One region of the Streptomyces lienomycini genome, then DNA from elsewhere that is predicted to be linked to it. Evidence: riboswitches for the same ligand, from Rfam matches in the RefSeq annotation. Region 1 holds a riboswitch; each other region holds the start of a gene.
The links. A riboswitch is a leader RNA that binds a small molecule or an ion and turns the genes downstream of it on or off. The one in region 1 is predicted to bind cyclic di-AMP.
Positions count from the first base shown of each region.

Region 1 (3,959 bases):
AGCGGCAGCGGCGAGCTGGATCCGGCGGCGCGGTTCTGGCACACGGGCGGGGACAAGGTGCTGCTGACCACGGACGACGGCGCCCGGCGGGCCCGTGCGCTGGGGATCGGCGCCGATGTGGTGTCCCTGGGGGCGGAGATCGACTGGCAGGCGGCGTTGGAATATCTGCACGACCGGCGGGGCGTGCGCAGGCTCATGGTCGAAGGGGGCGGGACCGTGCACACCCAGCTGCTCCAGCGGGAACTCGCCGACGAGCTGCACCTCGTCCTCGCGCCGATCCTCGTCGGGGACCCGGCCGCACCCCGGCTGTTCGGGCCCGGTGCCTACCAGGGTGGGCGGCTGCGGCTGGTGGAGTCGCGGCGGATCGAGGACGTGGTGCTGAACCGGTACCTCCCCACCGCACCCGGTGCCGGTGACCGCGTGGCCGCCGCCGACCGGCACTGGCTGGCGCTCGCCTGTGAGCTGGCCGAGCTGTGCCCGCCGTCGGACACGGCGTTCAGCGTGGGGGCCGTCGTGGTCGCCGCCGACGGGAGCGAACTGGCCCGGGGGTACTCGCGGGAAGGGGGCGATCCCGTCGTGCACGCCGAGGAGGCCGCGCTCGCGAAGATCGACCCGCACGACCCACGGCTCGCCCGGGCCACCGTGTACAGCAGCCTGGAGCCCTGCGCCCGACGCGCCTCCCGGCCCGCGCCCTGCGCCCGGCTGATCCTCGACGCCGGGGTGCGCCGCGTCGTCACGGCCTGGCGCGAGCCGGACACCTTCGTGGCGGGGGCGGACGGGAGCGGGGTGCTCGCCGCGCACGGCGCCGCCGTCGTCGTACTGGGCGAGTACGCGCAGCGGGCGAAGGCGCCGAACCGGCATCTGGAGGGGTAGGGGATACGGATGTGCAATGCACCCCCGGGATGGCGTACAGTAGTGAACACAACGACGCGGGGTGGAGCAGCTCGGTAGCTCGCTGGGCTCATAACCCAGAGGTCGCAGGTTCAAATCCTGTCCCCGCTACTGAAGGCCGAGGGCCGGAATCCGAAAGGGTTCCGGCCCTCGGTGCGTTTCGGTCCACGGTGCGTTGCGGTGCCGCTTCCGTCGGGGCCCGTGTCACCCGGTCGGCCCCTCACCGCTCGCCGCCCGCCCCCGCCCCCGGAAACCTGGATGTCCGGGACGGCAAGCGGCGCGGACGTGCGGGGCGGCGGGAGACGAGTGGTGCGGCCAGGTGACGTGGACGACGAGGGAGCGGCCGCCAGGGCCGGTGGCCGGCTCCCCGGCGATCCCGTGCCCGACCCGGGTCTCGGCCTCGGCGACGAGGCGCGTCCCGTGCCGCCCCCGAAACCACCGCCGCGGTGGCGGACCACCTACGGACGGGCCCTCCTGCACGCGCTGCCCGTACTGCTGATCGCCGTCGCCATCCTGTACGACATCTTCACCCCCAGGTACTTCACCGCCGGCCCCCTCTACACCGCCGCACCCCTGATCGCCGCGCCGATCTACTCCCGGCGGGGCACGGCGCTCACCGGCGTCGCCGTGGTCGCCTCGGTCATCGGGCTCCAGCTCGGCAAGGGCGTCATCCACTACGTCGACTCCCTCACCGAGCTGATCACCATCGCCACGGTCGCCGTCCTCGCGGTCCTGGTGAACGGCCTCGTCCGCCGCAGCGACGAGCGCCTCGTCTCCGTCCGCGAGATCGCCGCGGCCGCCCAGCGCGCCGTACTGCCCGAACCCGCCGAGCGCATCGCCGGCTTCGAGATCGCCGTCTGCTACGAGGCGGCGCAGGCCGACGCCTTCATCGGCGGCGACCTGTACGCCGTGCAGGACAGCGCCCGCGGCGTCCGGCTCATCGTCGGGGACGTGCGCGGCAAGGGCATGGGCGCGGTGGCCGCCGTCGCCGTCGTGATCGGCGCCTTCCGGGAGGCCGCCGAGCAGGAGGCGACCCTGGAGGCGGTGGCGCAACGGCTGGAGCGGGCGCTGGCGCGCGAGGGCACCCGGCGCGACGGGCTGGACGCCTTCGAGGGCTTCACCACCGCCGTCCTCGTCGAACTCCCGCACGGCGACGGCACCGTACGCATCGTCAACCGCGGCCACCCGCCGCCCCTGCTGCTCTACGCCGACGGAACCCTGGGCGCGCTGCCCGCCCGCGAGTCGGCGCTGCCGCTCGGCATGGGCGATCTGGGTGTGTGGCCCGACCGGGCGGAGGAGGTCGCCTTCCCCGGTGGGGCCACGCTGCTGCTCTACACCGACGGGCTGACCGAAGCCCGGGACGCAAGGGGTGAGTTCTACGATCCGCAGGCGCGGCTGGCCGGCCGCGCCTTCCGCCATCCGGTGAAGCTGCTCGACACCCTCGCCGAGGACGTGCGCCGGCACTCCGGGGGCGGCATGGCCGACGACATGGCGCTGCTCGCCGTACGGCGCCCCCGACCCGGCGAGCATGATCATTGTCACGAGCCGTGACAGCGCGACCTCCCTCCGCATAACAACTGATACACCGTCAGAAACGAACGGCGTGAAGGGGAATACGGACGGAGGGTCAAGTCGCCCCGTTTTCGCCGTTCATGAGGTGTACGCACCGGCCGTTTTCGTTAATGATCAAGAGGAACGGCTTGGAATCCGAGGCCCGCGTCTATTAACGTTCGATAACGCAGCGCGGTCGTCCCAGTCGTCACAGAAGGCGGCTCCGTGCGCACGCGCCGAATCCCGCAAGGGAACCGGGGAACCACCACATTGGGGTGAATCGGGCGTATGGCGCCGTGGAAACACGGTCGCCGCACACCCGTAGGAGACCTTCCTGCTCCGAACCCGTCAGCTAACCCGGTAGGCGAAAGGAAGGAAAGGAGTGCGCCCACGTGGCGTCCAACCGGCCTGCCCCCGAGGCCCCGTTCGTGTCCGCAGGGCACGGCAGCGACACCTTCGGTCATGACGTCCCCCGCGCCGAAGAGGGCCCCTGGGAGGAGTGGAATCCCACCGCGGAGTCCATCCGCCCCGTGCGCGGCCGGCACCGCGTCGCCAAACAGCGCGGCGGACTCGCCCGCAGCTCCACCGTCCTCGGCGTCGGTGTCATAGCCGCCGTCGGCGCGGGCGGCATGGCCAGCGCGCAGACCGGCAAGCCGCCGGTCGCGATCTCCATGCCGGACCTGCCGAACGTCGGCTCACTCATGCCCGGCGGCGAGGAGGAGGCCGAGCCCGAGGGCTCCGCCACCCCGCTCAGCGGCATCGCCGCGGCCTCCGCCGGCGTCTCGGACGAGAGCGCCGCCGACGCCGGTGAGTCGCTGCGCGCCCGGATCATGGCGCAGGCCGAGCAGCAGCAGGCGCAGGTCGAGTCGAAGGCCGCCGCCGAGGCCCAGGCGGCCGCCGAGAAGAAGGCGCAGGAAGCCGCCGCCAAGGCCGAGAAGGAGGCCGAGGCCAAGGCCGCCGCCGCCAAGAAGAAGGCGGAGGAGGAGGCCGCGAAGAAGGCCGAGGCAGAACGGCTCGCGAAGCTGGCCAAGCAGTACACGCTGCCGACCTCGTCGTACACGATCTCCTCGACCTTCGGCCAGGCCGGCGCCTACTGGTCCTCCGGCCACCACACCGGCCTCGACTTCGCCGCCCCCACGGGCACGCTGCTCAAGGCGGTGCACAGCGGCACGATCACGTCGGCCGGCTGGGACGGGTCGTACGGCTACAAGACCGTCCTCACGCTCGACGACGGCACCGAGCTCTGGTACGCCCACCAGTCCTCCATCAGCGTCAACGTCGGCCAGAAGGTCGCCACCGGTGACGTCATCGGCCGCGTCGGCGCCACCGGCAACGTCACGGGCGCCCACCTCCACCTCGAGGTCCACCCGGACGGCGGCTCCGGCATCGACCCGATGGCCTGGCTGCAGGGCAAGGGCATCAACCCCTGACCCCGGCGGCGGCACGCCGCACCCCGCCCGCTCCCGGCCTCATCCGCTCCCGCTGATCCCCGGCGGTCCTGACGGCGACCCCCCGAC
Region 1 is NZ_CP116257.1:7,634,767-7,638,725, reverse strand. It holds gene BJ961_RS34830 (dihydrofolate reductase family protein) at 1-873, shown strand, start outside; tRNA gene BJ961_RS34825 (tRNA-Met) at 929-1,002, shown strand; gene BJ961_RS34820 (PP2C family protein-serine/threonine phosphatase) at 1,201-2,442, shown strand; cyclic di-AMP (ydaO/yuaA leader) riboswitch at 2,667-2,824, shown strand; gene BJ961_RS34815 (M23 family metallopeptidase) at 2,835-3,872, shown strand.

Region 2 (3,959 bases), 5.7 Mb from region 1:
GGCCCGTCGATGTCGCGCACGGAGCGGCACGCCGGGACCCCGTCGAGTTCCTTGCGCTCCTCGGGGAAGGCACTGTTCACGGCGTACAGCCGGCCCGCGTAGCCCGCGTCCCGGATGTTGCCGAGGATGCTGCGGCCGACGCCGCCGGGGGTGCGGCCGGTGCCGACGACGGCGACCGAGCCGGGCTGCAGCAGCCGCTGGACGGAGCGGGCCTCCGCGCGGTGCTCGCGCGCGTACTGCACGGCGAGCGAGCGGTCGGTGGGTTCGAGACCGAACTCCAGGCGGACCACACCGTCCTCGAAGCTCCGCTTCTGGGTGTACCCGGCGTCCATGAACACCTTGATCATTTTGGTGTTGGCGGGCAGCACCTCGGCGGCGAAGCGGCGGATGCCGCGCTCGCGGGCGACGGCGGCGATGTGTTCGAGGAGCGCGGAGGCGACGCCCCGGCCCTGGTGGGCGTCCTGGACGAGGAAGGCGACCTCGGCCTCGTCGGCCGGGGAGGCGGCGGGTGTTCCGCCGGGGCCGATCCGGTCGTAGCGTACGGTGGCGATGAACTCGCCGCCGATGGTGGCCGCGAGTCCCACCCGGTCCACAAAGTCGTGGTGCGTGAAGCGGTGGACGTCCTTGGCGGACAGGCGAGGGTACGGCGCGAAGAAGCGGTAGTACTTCGACTCGTCGGAGACCTGCTCGTAGAAGCTGACCAGGCGCTCGGCGTCATCAACGGTGATGGGGCGGACGCGCGCGGTGCCGCCGTCGCGCAGCACCACGTCGGCTTCCCAGTGGGCGGGGTACTCGTGCCGGTCCGACGAGGTCTGCATGGCCCCCACAGTACGGCTCGCGTACGACAACGGCGCGGGGCAGTCTGTGGGGGACGGGAGCTCGGACCGAGGCCGCGGTCCGACGACCGCACGGGGCGGCACACGGGCCGTCCCGGGAACGCTTCACGTGTGGGAAACTGGTCTAGACAAGACTGGTCTAGACAACTTCAAACCCCCTCTGAACACCTGAAGGGCAGCATCACATGGCTGAGCGCCGCGTCAACGTCGGCTGGGCCGAGGGTCTCCACGCCCGCCCCGCCTCCATCTTCGTCCGAGCCGCCACGGCCACAGGCGTCCCGGTGACGATCGCCAAGGCCGACGGTTCCCCCGTCAACGCGGCCTCCATGCTGGCCGTCCTCGGCCTCGGCGCCCAGGGCGGCGAGGAGATCGTGCTCGCCTCCGACGCCGAGGGCGCGGAAGCCGCCCTGGAGCGGCTGGCGAAGCTGGTCGCCGAGGGGCTCGAGGAGCTTCCCGAGACCGTCTGACGGACAGCAGCACCGAAAGGCCCGCCGGGAGCACCGGACGGGCCTTTCGCATTTCCTGTCCGGAGCCTCCGCTTTCAGGCGCCGCCCGCATATTCGACGGACTCCGGAAACGCGTCCGGAATTCCTCTCCTTTGTATACGGCGCCCGTGTTACCGCCGCAGTCCGGTCGTGTTTACGGGATGTTGCGCATTCCTCACGCGCTTGGCCCGTCCGTCGCCGGAGGCGAAGCGCAGCCGGTGCGCGGACGCCGAGCGCTCGGTGTGCAGCGCCATCAGCGCACGCGCGCGTTCGCCGTCCCCGCGGGCCACCGCGTCGACGATCGCGCCGTGCTCCGCCCAGTACTCCACCGGACCGGACTGCGCCTCCACCACGTACATCCAGGCGATCTTGTGGTGGAGCTGGGTCAGCAGCGCCGTCAGCGAGGGACTGCCGGTCGCCTGGGCGAGGGTCTCGTGGAACCAGCCGCCCAGGGAGCGCAGGTCCTCCCCGGTGCCCTGCCTGGCCCGCTCCTGCCCCAGCCTGACCAGCCCGCGCAACACCTTGAGGTGGGCCTCGGTGTGCCGCCGGGCGGCCCGGGAGGCGCCGAGCGGCTCCAGCAGCGCACGCGCCTCCAGCAGGTCGGCGGCCTCCCGCTCGGTCGGTTCCGCGACGCACGCGCCCGCGTGTCGCCGGGTCACCACGAAGCCCTCGGCCTCCAGCGTGCGCAGGGCCTCACGGACCGGTACGCGGGAGACGCCGTAACGGCGGGCGAGGAGTTCCTCAGTGAGCCGGCTCCCGCGGCCGTGGACGCCGGTGACGATGTCGTCCCGGATCGCCGTGCACACCGAATGCGCCGGAATACGCATGACCGCCCTCCCTTTCCCCGTCGAACGTCGACTTCCCCCGCGAAACGTCACCGATGAACGCGCACCCGGCGACTGGCGGCCCAGTCAAGCGCCATTAAATGCGAAAAGCCCCGGCTCGTGAAGCCGGGGTCTTTCGGATGCCGTTGTCAGATGTTCACGCCGTGGGAGCGGAGATAGGCGACGGGGTCCATGTCCGAACCGTACTCGGGGCTCGTACGGGCCTCGAAGTGCAGGTGGGGCCCGGTGACGTTGCCGGTGGCGCCGGAGATGCCGATCTGCCGGCCGGGCTCGACCGACTGGCCGACCGAGACGCCGATGGACGACAGGTGCCCGTACTGCGTGTACGTGCCGTCGTGCATCTTGATCACGACCTGGTTGCCGTACGCCCCGCCCCAGCCTGCCTCGACGACGGTGCCGACGCCGACGGCGTGCACGGAGGTGCCGCTGGAGGCGTGGAAGTCGATGCCGGTGTGGCTGCCGGAGGACCACAGAGAACTGCCGGCCTGGTACGCCGTGGAGACGTATGAGGCGGTGATCGGCGCGACGAAGGTGTTGAGGCGCTTGCGCTCCGCCTCACGCGCGGCGCGCTCCTTGGCCTCGTGCGCCTCCTTGGCCGCCTCGGCCGCCCGCTCGCGGGCCGCTTCCCGGGCCGCCTCGCGGGCGGCGGCGTCCGCGGCCGCCTGCTCCTGGGCGACGGCCTGGGCGTCGACCTCGTCGGCTATGGAGTCGCCGATGGTGACGACCGGGGTGAGTCCGCTCTGCTCCACCTCGGGCTCGGCGGCGAGCGCCGGAGCCGCGAGGGTGCCGACGACGCCGGTGGTGGCGAGGGCCGCGACTCCCGCCGCGCGGGCGGTGCTGCGGTGCACCCGGCCTGGACGGCGGTGCTTCCCGGTGGCGCGCGTGAACGCCATGTAGAGGCTTGTCCTTTCCTTCCCTCTCGCCTACCGGGTTAGCTGACGGGTTCGGAGGTGGAAGGTCTCCTACGGACCCCCTCGCTGCACGCGCGGGCGTCCGATTCACCCCAGGGACTGCGATGGGTCCCCGGCTCCCCTGGCTCGCGCCGTACGGGGACTCGGCGATGACTGTCCGGTGCCGCGGGTGCGGCGCACTGCCTGACGAACAGCCCGGATGACGCTAAACGCGGCTGCGTTCAATCCTCAAACGCAACAGGCATTTTGTAGCGCACGCCACAGGGCAGACAGGCGATCACTCTCCCAATCCGGACAAACGGCGGCCCTGGTGACACATCGGTCACCAGGGCCGCCTCACGCGCGTGCCGCTACTCGGCGGCCACCACGGTGACTTCGCCGATGCCGAGGGCCTCGACGGGCTCCCTGATCTGCGCGGCGTCACCGACGAGGACCGTCACGAGGCGGTCCACCGGGAAGGCGTTGACGACCGCCGCGGTGGCCTCCACCGTGCCCGTGGCGGCGAGTTGACGGTAGAGCGTCGCCTGGAAGTCGTCGGGCAGGTGCTGCTCGACCTGGTCGGCGAGCGTGTCCGCCACGGCCGCCGCCGTCTCGTACTTCAGCGGAGCGACGCCCACCAGGTTCTGCACCGCCACATCGCGCTCGGCGTCGGTGAGTCCCTCGGCGGCGAGCTTGCGCAGCACCGTCCACAGGTCGTCGAGCGCGGGGCCGGTGTTGGGGGTGTCGACGGAGCCGCTGATGGCGAGCATCGCGGCGCCCGTGCCGTCCGGCGCGGAACGCAGGACCTGCCCGAACGCCCGGACACCGTAGGTGTAGCCCTTCTCCTCGCGCAGGACACGGTCCAGGCGGGAGGTGAGGGTGCCGCCGAGGCAGTAGGTGCCG
Region 2 is NZ_CP116257.1:1,937,106-1,941,064, reverse strand. It holds gene BJ961_RS08960 (bifunctional acetate--CoA ligase family protein/GNAT family N-acetyltransferase) at 1-818, opposite strand, end outside; gene BJ961_RS08955 (HPr family phosphocarrier protein) at 1,022-1,303, shown strand; gene BJ961_RS08950 (GntR family transcriptional regulator) at 1,453-2,148, opposite strand; gene BJ961_RS08945 (M23 family metallopeptidase) at 2,295-3,059, opposite strand; cyclic di-AMP (ydaO/yuaA leader) riboswitch at 3,072-3,236, opposite strand; gene BJ961_RS08940 (M16 family metallopeptidase) at 3,428-3,959, opposite strand, start outside.
Region 2: it holds a riboswitch for cyclic di-AMP, as region 1 does, so the genes downstream of both, BJ961_RS08945 (M23 family metallopeptidase) here and BJ961_RS34815 (M23 family metallopeptidase) in region 1, are expected to answer to the same signal.

Region 3 (3,959 bases), 4.6 Mb from region 1:
TTGCAGAGCCCGACGGCCGCGCTGTGCCTCGGCCCGACCCCCGGAGAGATGCCATGAGTGCCATGCAGGAGAAGTTCCCGCGCGCCCTGTGGGTGCGCCTGCTCGTCTACATCGCCCTGGGGCACGTCTTCGGCGGCTTCCTCTACCTGCTGTTCGAGGTGGGCGCCAAGTAGCGGGCCGCGGGCGTCCGGCTCAGTCCAGCATCCGCTCGCGCAGCCGCTCCCGGGTCTCGGGAGCGAGCCGCAGCCCCTTCTCCAGGTAGGCGTCGACCCCGCCCCACGTCTCGTCGACGGTCTGGAAGGCCGCCGCCAGGTACTCGGCGCGCGCGTCGAACAGGGGGCTGAGCAGCTCCATGACCTCGGGGGAGTACGCGGAGGCGGCGGAACCGCTGCGGCGCACCTTGTAGCGGCGGTGCGCGGCGTTCGACTTCAGGTAGTCCTCGACGACGGCCTCGCGCTCGACGCCCAGGGCGAGCAGGGCGACCGCGATCGACAGGCCCGCGCGGTCCTTGCCGGCCGCGCAGTGCATCAGCGCGGGGACGCTGTCCTCAGCGAGCGCGTGCAGGATCCGGGAGTGCTCCGCCGTGCGCTCCGTGACCATCACGCGGTAGGAGTCGATCATCCGGTGGGCGGCCTTGCCGTCGGCGAGGATCTCCCGCAGCTGGTCCAGGTCCCCGTCGCGGACCATCTTCCAGAACTCGGCGCCGTCGGCCGGATCGCTCAGCGGCAGGTTCACGTTGCGCACGCCCGGCAGCTCGACGTCCGGCCCCTCGAGCTTCTGGTCGGCCGCGTTGCGGAAGTCGAAGATCGTGTGCAGACCCAGCGACGCCAGGAAGGCGGCGTCCTCGCCGGTGGCGTGCGCCAGGTGACCGCTGCGGAAGAGCACCCCCTGCCGCACCCGCCGCCCGTCCACGGTCGGCAGTCCGCCCACGTCCCGGAAGTTGCGCACACCGGTCAGCTCGGGTTCGGTCGACGGGACCTGCTGCGTCACGGGGACTCCTCCCACTCCGCCCCGCCGACGCTGCTCGCAGGCGGGCGCACCACCCGACGATACGGCATCGCCTCGACGCGGCAGCCGCTCCGCAAGGGGTATTGCGTGACGATAAGAGCCGTCTGTCCGAATTGGTGCCTTGATGACAACTGCGCCTGAAATGGCGAGAGGTGGATGGGTGACGCGTGAGCAGCGTCATATCCGTAACGGTGCGTTGCCCGTCATGTTCACGTAATTCGGTTGGCATTCAAGGAAATTCGCGGAATTGGCCGCCCTCGAAATCGACGCAGTGTTACCGGCTGTTCCCGCAAAGGATCAATCAAAACACCCGCCAGGGGAACCCCGCGCTTGTCCCTGCGCGTCCCGGTCCCTTACGTTCACCACCGATCCGGACGGACGCCTAATCCTGCCGCCGACCGGAGCCCGCACTCATCCACCACCCGTACACGGCAGGAGCGGGGGACCCACAGGTAGAACTGCCTGTTCCGGTTCCCGGAACGGCTTGGGGTAAAGCCGCGTTTCGGCGCGGCCGGGCATCTCCAGCCCGCACCCGACAGCTCACCTCGCAGGCGCCGGAGAGGAATTCGCCATGCCCGCGAAGGGTAAGCACCGCAGTACCAGGGCCATGCGCCTGACCCGCACCATCGCCGTCGCCGGAACCGGTGGCGCCGCGCTCGTGCTCCCGCTGATAGGCGCCGCCGGCGCCAACGCGGCGCCCGCGCACTCCGTTTCCGAGCAGGCCGCGCAGTCCATTCCGACGTCCGCCAAGAAGGCCGCCGCGAACGGCGCCGAGAAGAACTCGGATTCCCGGACGTACACCGTGAAGAGCGGTGACTACCTTTCGAAGATCGCCGACGAGCAGGACGTGGACGGCGGCTGGAAGAAGCTCTACTCGGACAACCGCGAGGCCGTCGGTTCCGACCCGTCGCTGATCCACCCCGGCCTCGAGCTCTCGATCGACGGACCGGCCGCCAAGGCGTCGGCGCCGTCCTCCGCGAAGACGCAGAAGCCCGCCGAGAAGCCGGCCGCCGAGAAGCCGGCCCAGAAGTCCGCGGACACCGAGAAGACCTCCTCCTCGGACTCCTCCGACTCCTCGGCGTCCTCGGACACCGGCACCCAGTCCGCCGGTACCACCAGCGGCTACACCTCCCCCGTCGCGGGCGGCACCGTCGGCACGCCGTACCACCAGTCCGGCAGCATGTGGTCCAGCGGCTACCACACCGGCACGGACTTCGTCGTCCCGACCGGCACCTCGCTGAAGGCCGTCGGCACGGGCACCGTGGTCTCCGCGGGCTGGGGCGGCGCGTACGGCAACCAGGTCGTCATCAAGCTCGCCGACGGCCACTACGCCCAGTACGCCCACCTCTCCTCGCTCTCCGTCTCCGCCGGCCAGTCGGTGACGGCGGGCCAGCAGGTCGGTCTCTCGGGCGCCACCGGCAACGTGACCGGCCCGCACCTGCACTTCGAGATCCGCACCACGCCGGACTACGGCTCGGACATCGACCCGGTCGCGTTCCTGCGCTCGCACGGCGTCTCCGTCTGACCCCCGGTACACCGATCTGACGGCGGCCCGAAGGCTGCCCTCGCGCCACCGAAGGCCGGACCCCGATCCCCGGGTCCGGCCTTCGGTGTATTCCGGAATTGACGAATACTTTAGGCGTGGCCTTTCTCACCGCCCGTCAACCCCTTCCTACGGTCGCGTAGGTCACAACGCGCGGTGAATCATGGGCCGACGTGGCAGACGATTCGAAGAGTGACAGCAGAGCAGTGATCGGGTCGTACGTGGCGGTGGGGGACAGCTTCACCGAGGGCGTCGGCGACTGTGGCCCCGACGGGTCGTTCGTCGGCTGGGCCGACCGTTTCGCCGTACTGCTCGCGGACCGGCGCCCCGAGGGCGACTTCACGTACACCAACCTCGCCGTGCGCGGCAGGCTGCTCGACCAGATCGTGGCGGAACAGGTCCCGCGGGTCGTCGCCCTCGCGCCGGACCTGGTCTCGTTCGCGGCGGGCGGCAACGACATCATCCGGCCGGGCACCGACCCCGACGAGGTCGCCGAACGGTTCGAACTGGCGGTGGCCGCACTGACCTCGGCCGCCGGGACCGTGCTGGTGACCACCGGGTTCGACACCAGGGGCGTCCCCGTCCTCAAGCACCTGCGCGGCAAGATCGCCACGTACAACGGACATGTGCGGGCCATCGCCGACCGCTACGGCTGCCCGGTGCTCGACCTGTGGTCGCTGCGCAGCGTCCAGGACCGCAGGGCATGGGACGCCGACCGGCTGCACCTGTCGCCGGAGGGCCACACCCGGGTGGCGCTGCGCGCGGGGAAGGCGCTCGGCCTGCGCGTCCCGGCCGACCCCGACCAGCCCTGGCCGCCCCTGCCGCCCCGCGGCACGCTGGACGTGCGGCGCGACGACGTGCACTGGGCGCGCGAGTACCTGGTCCCGTGGATCGGGCGCCGGCTGCGCGGCGAGTCGTCGGGCGACCACGTCACGGCCAAGGGGACGCTGTCGCCGGACGACATCAAGACGCGGATCGCCTCGGTGGCCTGAGCCCGGCGGCGGGCGGCCGGTGCCCGTGCGACGGTCCCTGGCGTCGCACGGGTGCCAACGCCCTCGGCTCCAGGCCCAGTTCGCGGGCCAGCGCCTCGTCCACCCATTCCTGCGCCCGGGCCCGCGACACCGTGCCCGCGTGCGACGTGAGCTGGACCGCCAGCCCGTCGAGCAGGGCCGTCAGACGCAGGGCGGCCGCGTCCGGCTCGGGGCACGGGAACTCGCCGGCGGCCACCCCCTCGGCGATGACCTCGGCGATCGCCGCCTTCCACTGCCGGTCCAGCTCCCGGCTGACCTCCCGCAGCGCGGGCTCGCGCAGTGCCACCGCCCAGCCCTCGATCCACAGCCGCCAGCCCTTGGCCTGCCCGGTGGGGGCGTACCACCGCACGGCCGCCCGCAGCCGGCGCAGCGCCGAC
Region 3 is NZ_CP116257.1:3,003,510-3,007,468, forward strand. It holds gene BJ961_RS13450 (helix-turn-helix domain-containing protein) at 1-57, shown strand, start outside; gene BJ961_RS13455 (DUF6126 family protein) at 54-173, shown strand; gene BJ961_RS13460 (tyrosine-protein phosphatase) at 193-990, opposite strand; cyclic di-AMP (ydaO/yuaA leader) riboswitch at 1,418-1,577, shown strand; gene BJ961_RS13465 (M23 family metallopeptidase) at 1,580-2,533, shown strand; gene BJ961_RS13470 (SGNH/GDSL hydrolase family protein) at 2,758-3,543, shown strand; gene BJ961_RS13475 (TetR/AcrR family transcriptional regulator) at 3,515-3,959, opposite strand, start outside.
Region 3: it holds a riboswitch for cyclic di-AMP, as region 1 does, so the genes downstream of both, BJ961_RS13465 (M23 family metallopeptidase) here and BJ961_RS34815 (M23 family metallopeptidase) in region 1, are expected to answer to the same signal.

Region 4 (3,959 bases), 490 kb from region 1:
TGCTCGGCCGCGTCCGGGTCGACGACGACGAACCCCGTCTCCCCCGGCATCACGTAGTGCAGCCGCAGCCGGACCTGCTGCTCGGCGTAGGCGTCGTCCTGCCAGCGCGCCTTGAGGTCGCGCAGGTCCTCGACCCGCTGCCGCGTCTCCCGCTGCTCCTGCCGGAGGTCGGCGATGTCGGCGCGCTGGGCGACGTACTGCCGGATCGGGTAGGCGAGGGCCACGACGAGCGAGCAGAGCACCATCGCGAGGAGCGCGGCCCGGCCGGTCAGCCGGGAGCGCCGGGCCTGGCGCTTGGTCTGCGAGCGGTAGACCCGGGCCGCGGTCTGCTCCCCGATGATCCGGATCCTGGTCGCGGTGGAGAAACGGTCCCGGTCCTTCACCGCCATGTCGCCCCGCCTCAGCCTTCGTGCGTCGTCCGTCATACGTGCGTACGTCCCCGCACACGGTACGGGACCGCGTACGGGGACGTACGTACGACGCTGCCTTCAGGAGCGGCGCTCAGCCCTTGAAGCGGGGGAACGCGCTGCGGCCCGCGTACACCGCGGCGTCGTCGAGGATCTCCTCGATGCGCAGCAGCTGGTTGTACTTGGCGACGCGCTCGGAGCGGGCCGGGGCGCCGGTCTTGATCTGGCCGCAGTTGGTGGCGACGGCGAGGTCGGCGATGGTGACGTCCTCGGTCTCGCCGGAGCGGTGGGACATCATGCACTTGAAGCCGTTGCGCTGGGCCAGCTCGACGGCGTCCAGGGTCTCGGTCAGCGAACCGATCTGGTTGACCTTGACCAGCAGGGCGTTGGCCGAGTTCTCCTCGATGCCGCGGGCCAGGCGCTCCGGGTTGGTGACGAACAGGTCGTCGCCGACGAGCTGCACCTTGTCGCCGAGCTTCGCGGTGATGGTGTTCCAGCCGTCCCAGTCGTCCTCGAACAGCGGGTCCTCGATGGAGACCAGCGGGTACGCCTCGACCAGCTCGGCGTAGTACTCGGTCATCTCGGCGGCGGTGCGCTCCTTGCCCTCGAAGGAGTAGGAGCCGTCCTTGTAGAACTCGGACGCGGCGACGTCGAGCGCGAGGGCGATCTGCTCGCCGGGGGTGTAGCCGGCCTCCTTGATCGCCTCGAGGATGAGGTCGAGGGCCTCGCGGTTGGAGCCGAGGTTCGGGGCGAAGCCGCCCTCGTCGCCGAGGCCGGTGGCCAGGCCCTTGTTCTTCAGGACCTTCTTGAGGGTGTGGTAGACCTCCGCGCCCCAGCGCAGGGCCTCGGAGAAGGACTCCGCGCCGATCGGGGCGATCATGAACTCCTGGATGTCCACGTTGGAGTCGGCGTGCGAGCCGCCGTTCAGGATGTTCATCATCGGCACCGGCAGCAGGTGCGCGTTGGGGCCGCCCAGGTAGCGGAAGAGCGGCAGGTCGCTGGCCTCGGAGGCGGCGTGGGCGACGGCGAGGGAGACGCCGAGGATGGCGTTGGCGCCGAGCGAGCCCTTGTTGTCCGTGGCGTCCAGGTCGAACATGGCCTGGTCGATCAGGCGCTGCTCGGTGGCGTCGTAGCCGACGAGCTCCGGGCCGATCTGCTCGATGACGGCCAGCACGGCCTTCTCGACACCCTTGCCGAGGTAACGGCTCGGGTCGCCGTCACGGAGTTCGATGGCCTCGAAGGCACCGGTGGAGGCGCCGGACGGAACGGCGGCACGACCCGTGCTGCCGTCGTCGAGGCCGACCTCGACCTCGACCGTGGGGTTGCCTCGGGAGTCCAGGATTTCCCGGGCTACGACGACGTCGATGGACGGCACGAGCATCTCCTTCTTCAATGTGACGCTTCGGTGTGACGCGCGGGTCCCGCAGGACCGCGGCGGCTCTGCGGGACCGAGCCTAACCGGCCCGGGGCGATCGGCCAGCCGATCGCCCACCCGCTGGACAGAACCGAGCGTAAATTGTTTCCGAACGGAACAAAGACGTTTCCGGAAACCGGCCGAGCGCCCCGCGGGGGCGGGACGCGAAAAATCCCGCCCCGGTGCGTACGGGGGAACACGCACCGGGGCGGGAGTCGAGGGGCCGCCGCCTCCTACTTGAGGTGCAGCTGCTGGCCCGGGTAGATCAGGTCGGCGTCGTCGACGATGTCGCCGTTCAGCTTGAACAGCTTCGCCCAGCCGCCCTTGACGTCGTGCTCCGCGGCGATCGAGCTGAGGGTGTCGCCCTTGACGACCTTGTACTCGCCGTCACCCTTCTCGACCTTCTTGCCGGTCGGGGTGGTGACGGTCTTCTTCTCCGCCTTCTTCTCGACCTGCTTCTCGGCCTTGGGACGCTCGGAGGAGCGGGAGGCCTTCTGCTCGGTGGAGCGCTCGGCGGAGGAGCCGCCGCTCTGGCTCTGCGAGCTCTCGGAGCTGCCGGAGCCGCTGTCCTGGGAGCCGCCACCGGTGTACGCGGCACCCGAGAGTCCGGTGCCGCAGACCGGCCAGGCACCCTTGCCCTGGCCCGCGAGGACCTTCTCGGCGACCTGGATCTGCTGGGCCTTGCTCGCCTGGTTGGCGGTGGAGGCGTACTGCGTGCCGCCGTACGCGGCCCAGGTGGAGGCGGAGAACTGCAGGCCGCCGTAGTAACCGTTGCCGGTGTTGATGGACCAGTTGCCGCCGGACTCGCACTGGGCGACGGCGTCCCACTCGGACGCGGTGGCGGCGGAGGCGTTGCCGGCCGCCATCAGCGGGGCGGCGACGGCGGCACCGGTGACGCCGGCGACGGCGATGACGCGGGTGGCCTTGGACGGGCGGCGGTGCTTGCCCTTGCCGGAAAACAGCATGGTTGATCCCCTCACCGACGCCTGCGAGGTGAGCTGTCGGGTTCGGGCCGGTTGAGTTGCCCGGTCGGGTTCCTCGCGGAACTCGGCTTCACCCCTAGCCGCTCCGGTTCAACTGCCCGGTGCGGCGCTTACCTTGGGTCCCCCGCTCCTGCCTGCGGCGCTTGACGCGACGACTGTTCCCGTACGGCCGCTGGCAGGATTCGGCGTTGCGGCTGTCGGGGCCCGCGGTGGCGAGCGGTCATGACCGTAGACACGCGCTCCGCGGATTTTCAAAGACGATCACGGCTTCTGAGACCTATCTCTCACGAGATCCAAAAGGGACATACGGTCTCTAACCGTGACGTGAACTCCCCCTACTTTTCGACCGATTCGCCCGTGACCGTGAGCGTCTGACCGGGGAGGATGTGGTCCGGATCCTCCCCGACGACCCGCTCGTTGTCGGCGTACAGCGCACGCCATCCGCCGTCGAGGTCAAGGGAGTCGGCGATGGCCCAGAGGTTGTCGCCGGAGCGGACGATGTACGAGCCGTCCTCGACCTCCCGCGAACCGCCGTCGCGCGAGGCGTGCCGCCCCGACGCCTCGCCCGCGAGACCGTCCCTCGACGCACCCTCGTCCGCGTCGTCGCCGCGGTGCCGGCCCGAGCCGGACGAGCCTTCGGTGCCCTGCGGTTCGGCACTGGAACGGGTACCGGATTCGACTGATGTGTCCGACTTGGTGGATTGGTCCCTGTCGCCGGACGGGGCGTCAGAAGAGGTGCCGGTGGTGGAGGAGGGCGAGGGGGAGGAAGACGGAGAAGAGGACGAAGGGGACGAAGAGGGCTCGCCGGAAGTCGACTCCGACGCCTGACCCGGACCGGAGGAGCCGGAGGAACCGGGCGACTCGGAGCCCGAGGACCCGGACGGTCCGGTCGTGGCGGGCGATTCGGATGACTCGGGCGACTCGGGCTTTACCGTCGACCCCGAGGTGTCCGACTCCTGCGACGCACCGTCACCCGCCGCGTCCGAGCCCCCGCCCGCGGCACCCGAGTCGTTCCCCAGGCCCGCGAGGAGGCCGCAGGTCGGCCAGGCGGCGATGCCCTGGTCCGCGTGTATCTTCTCGGCGATTCTTATCTGCTGGGAGCGACTGGCCTGGTCGGCGCTGGGCGCGTAGTCCAGGCCGCCGTACTGCTCCCAG
Region 4 is NZ_CP116257.1:7,148,688-7,152,646, forward strand. It holds gene divIC (cell division protein DivIC) at 1-389, opposite strand, end outside; gene eno (phosphopyruvate hydratase) at 502-1,782, opposite strand; gene BJ961_RS32555 (LysM peptidoglycan-binding domain-containing protein) at 2,055-2,786, opposite strand; cyclic di-AMP (ydaO/yuaA leader) riboswitch at 2,790-2,956, opposite strand; gene BJ961_RS32560 (LysM peptidoglycan-binding domain-containing protein) at 3,140-3,959, opposite strand, start outside.
Region 4: it holds a riboswitch for cyclic di-AMP, as region 1 does, so the genes downstream of both, BJ961_RS32555 (LysM peptidoglycan-binding domain-containing protein) here and BJ961_RS34815 (M23 family metallopeptidase) in region 1, are expected to answer to the same signal.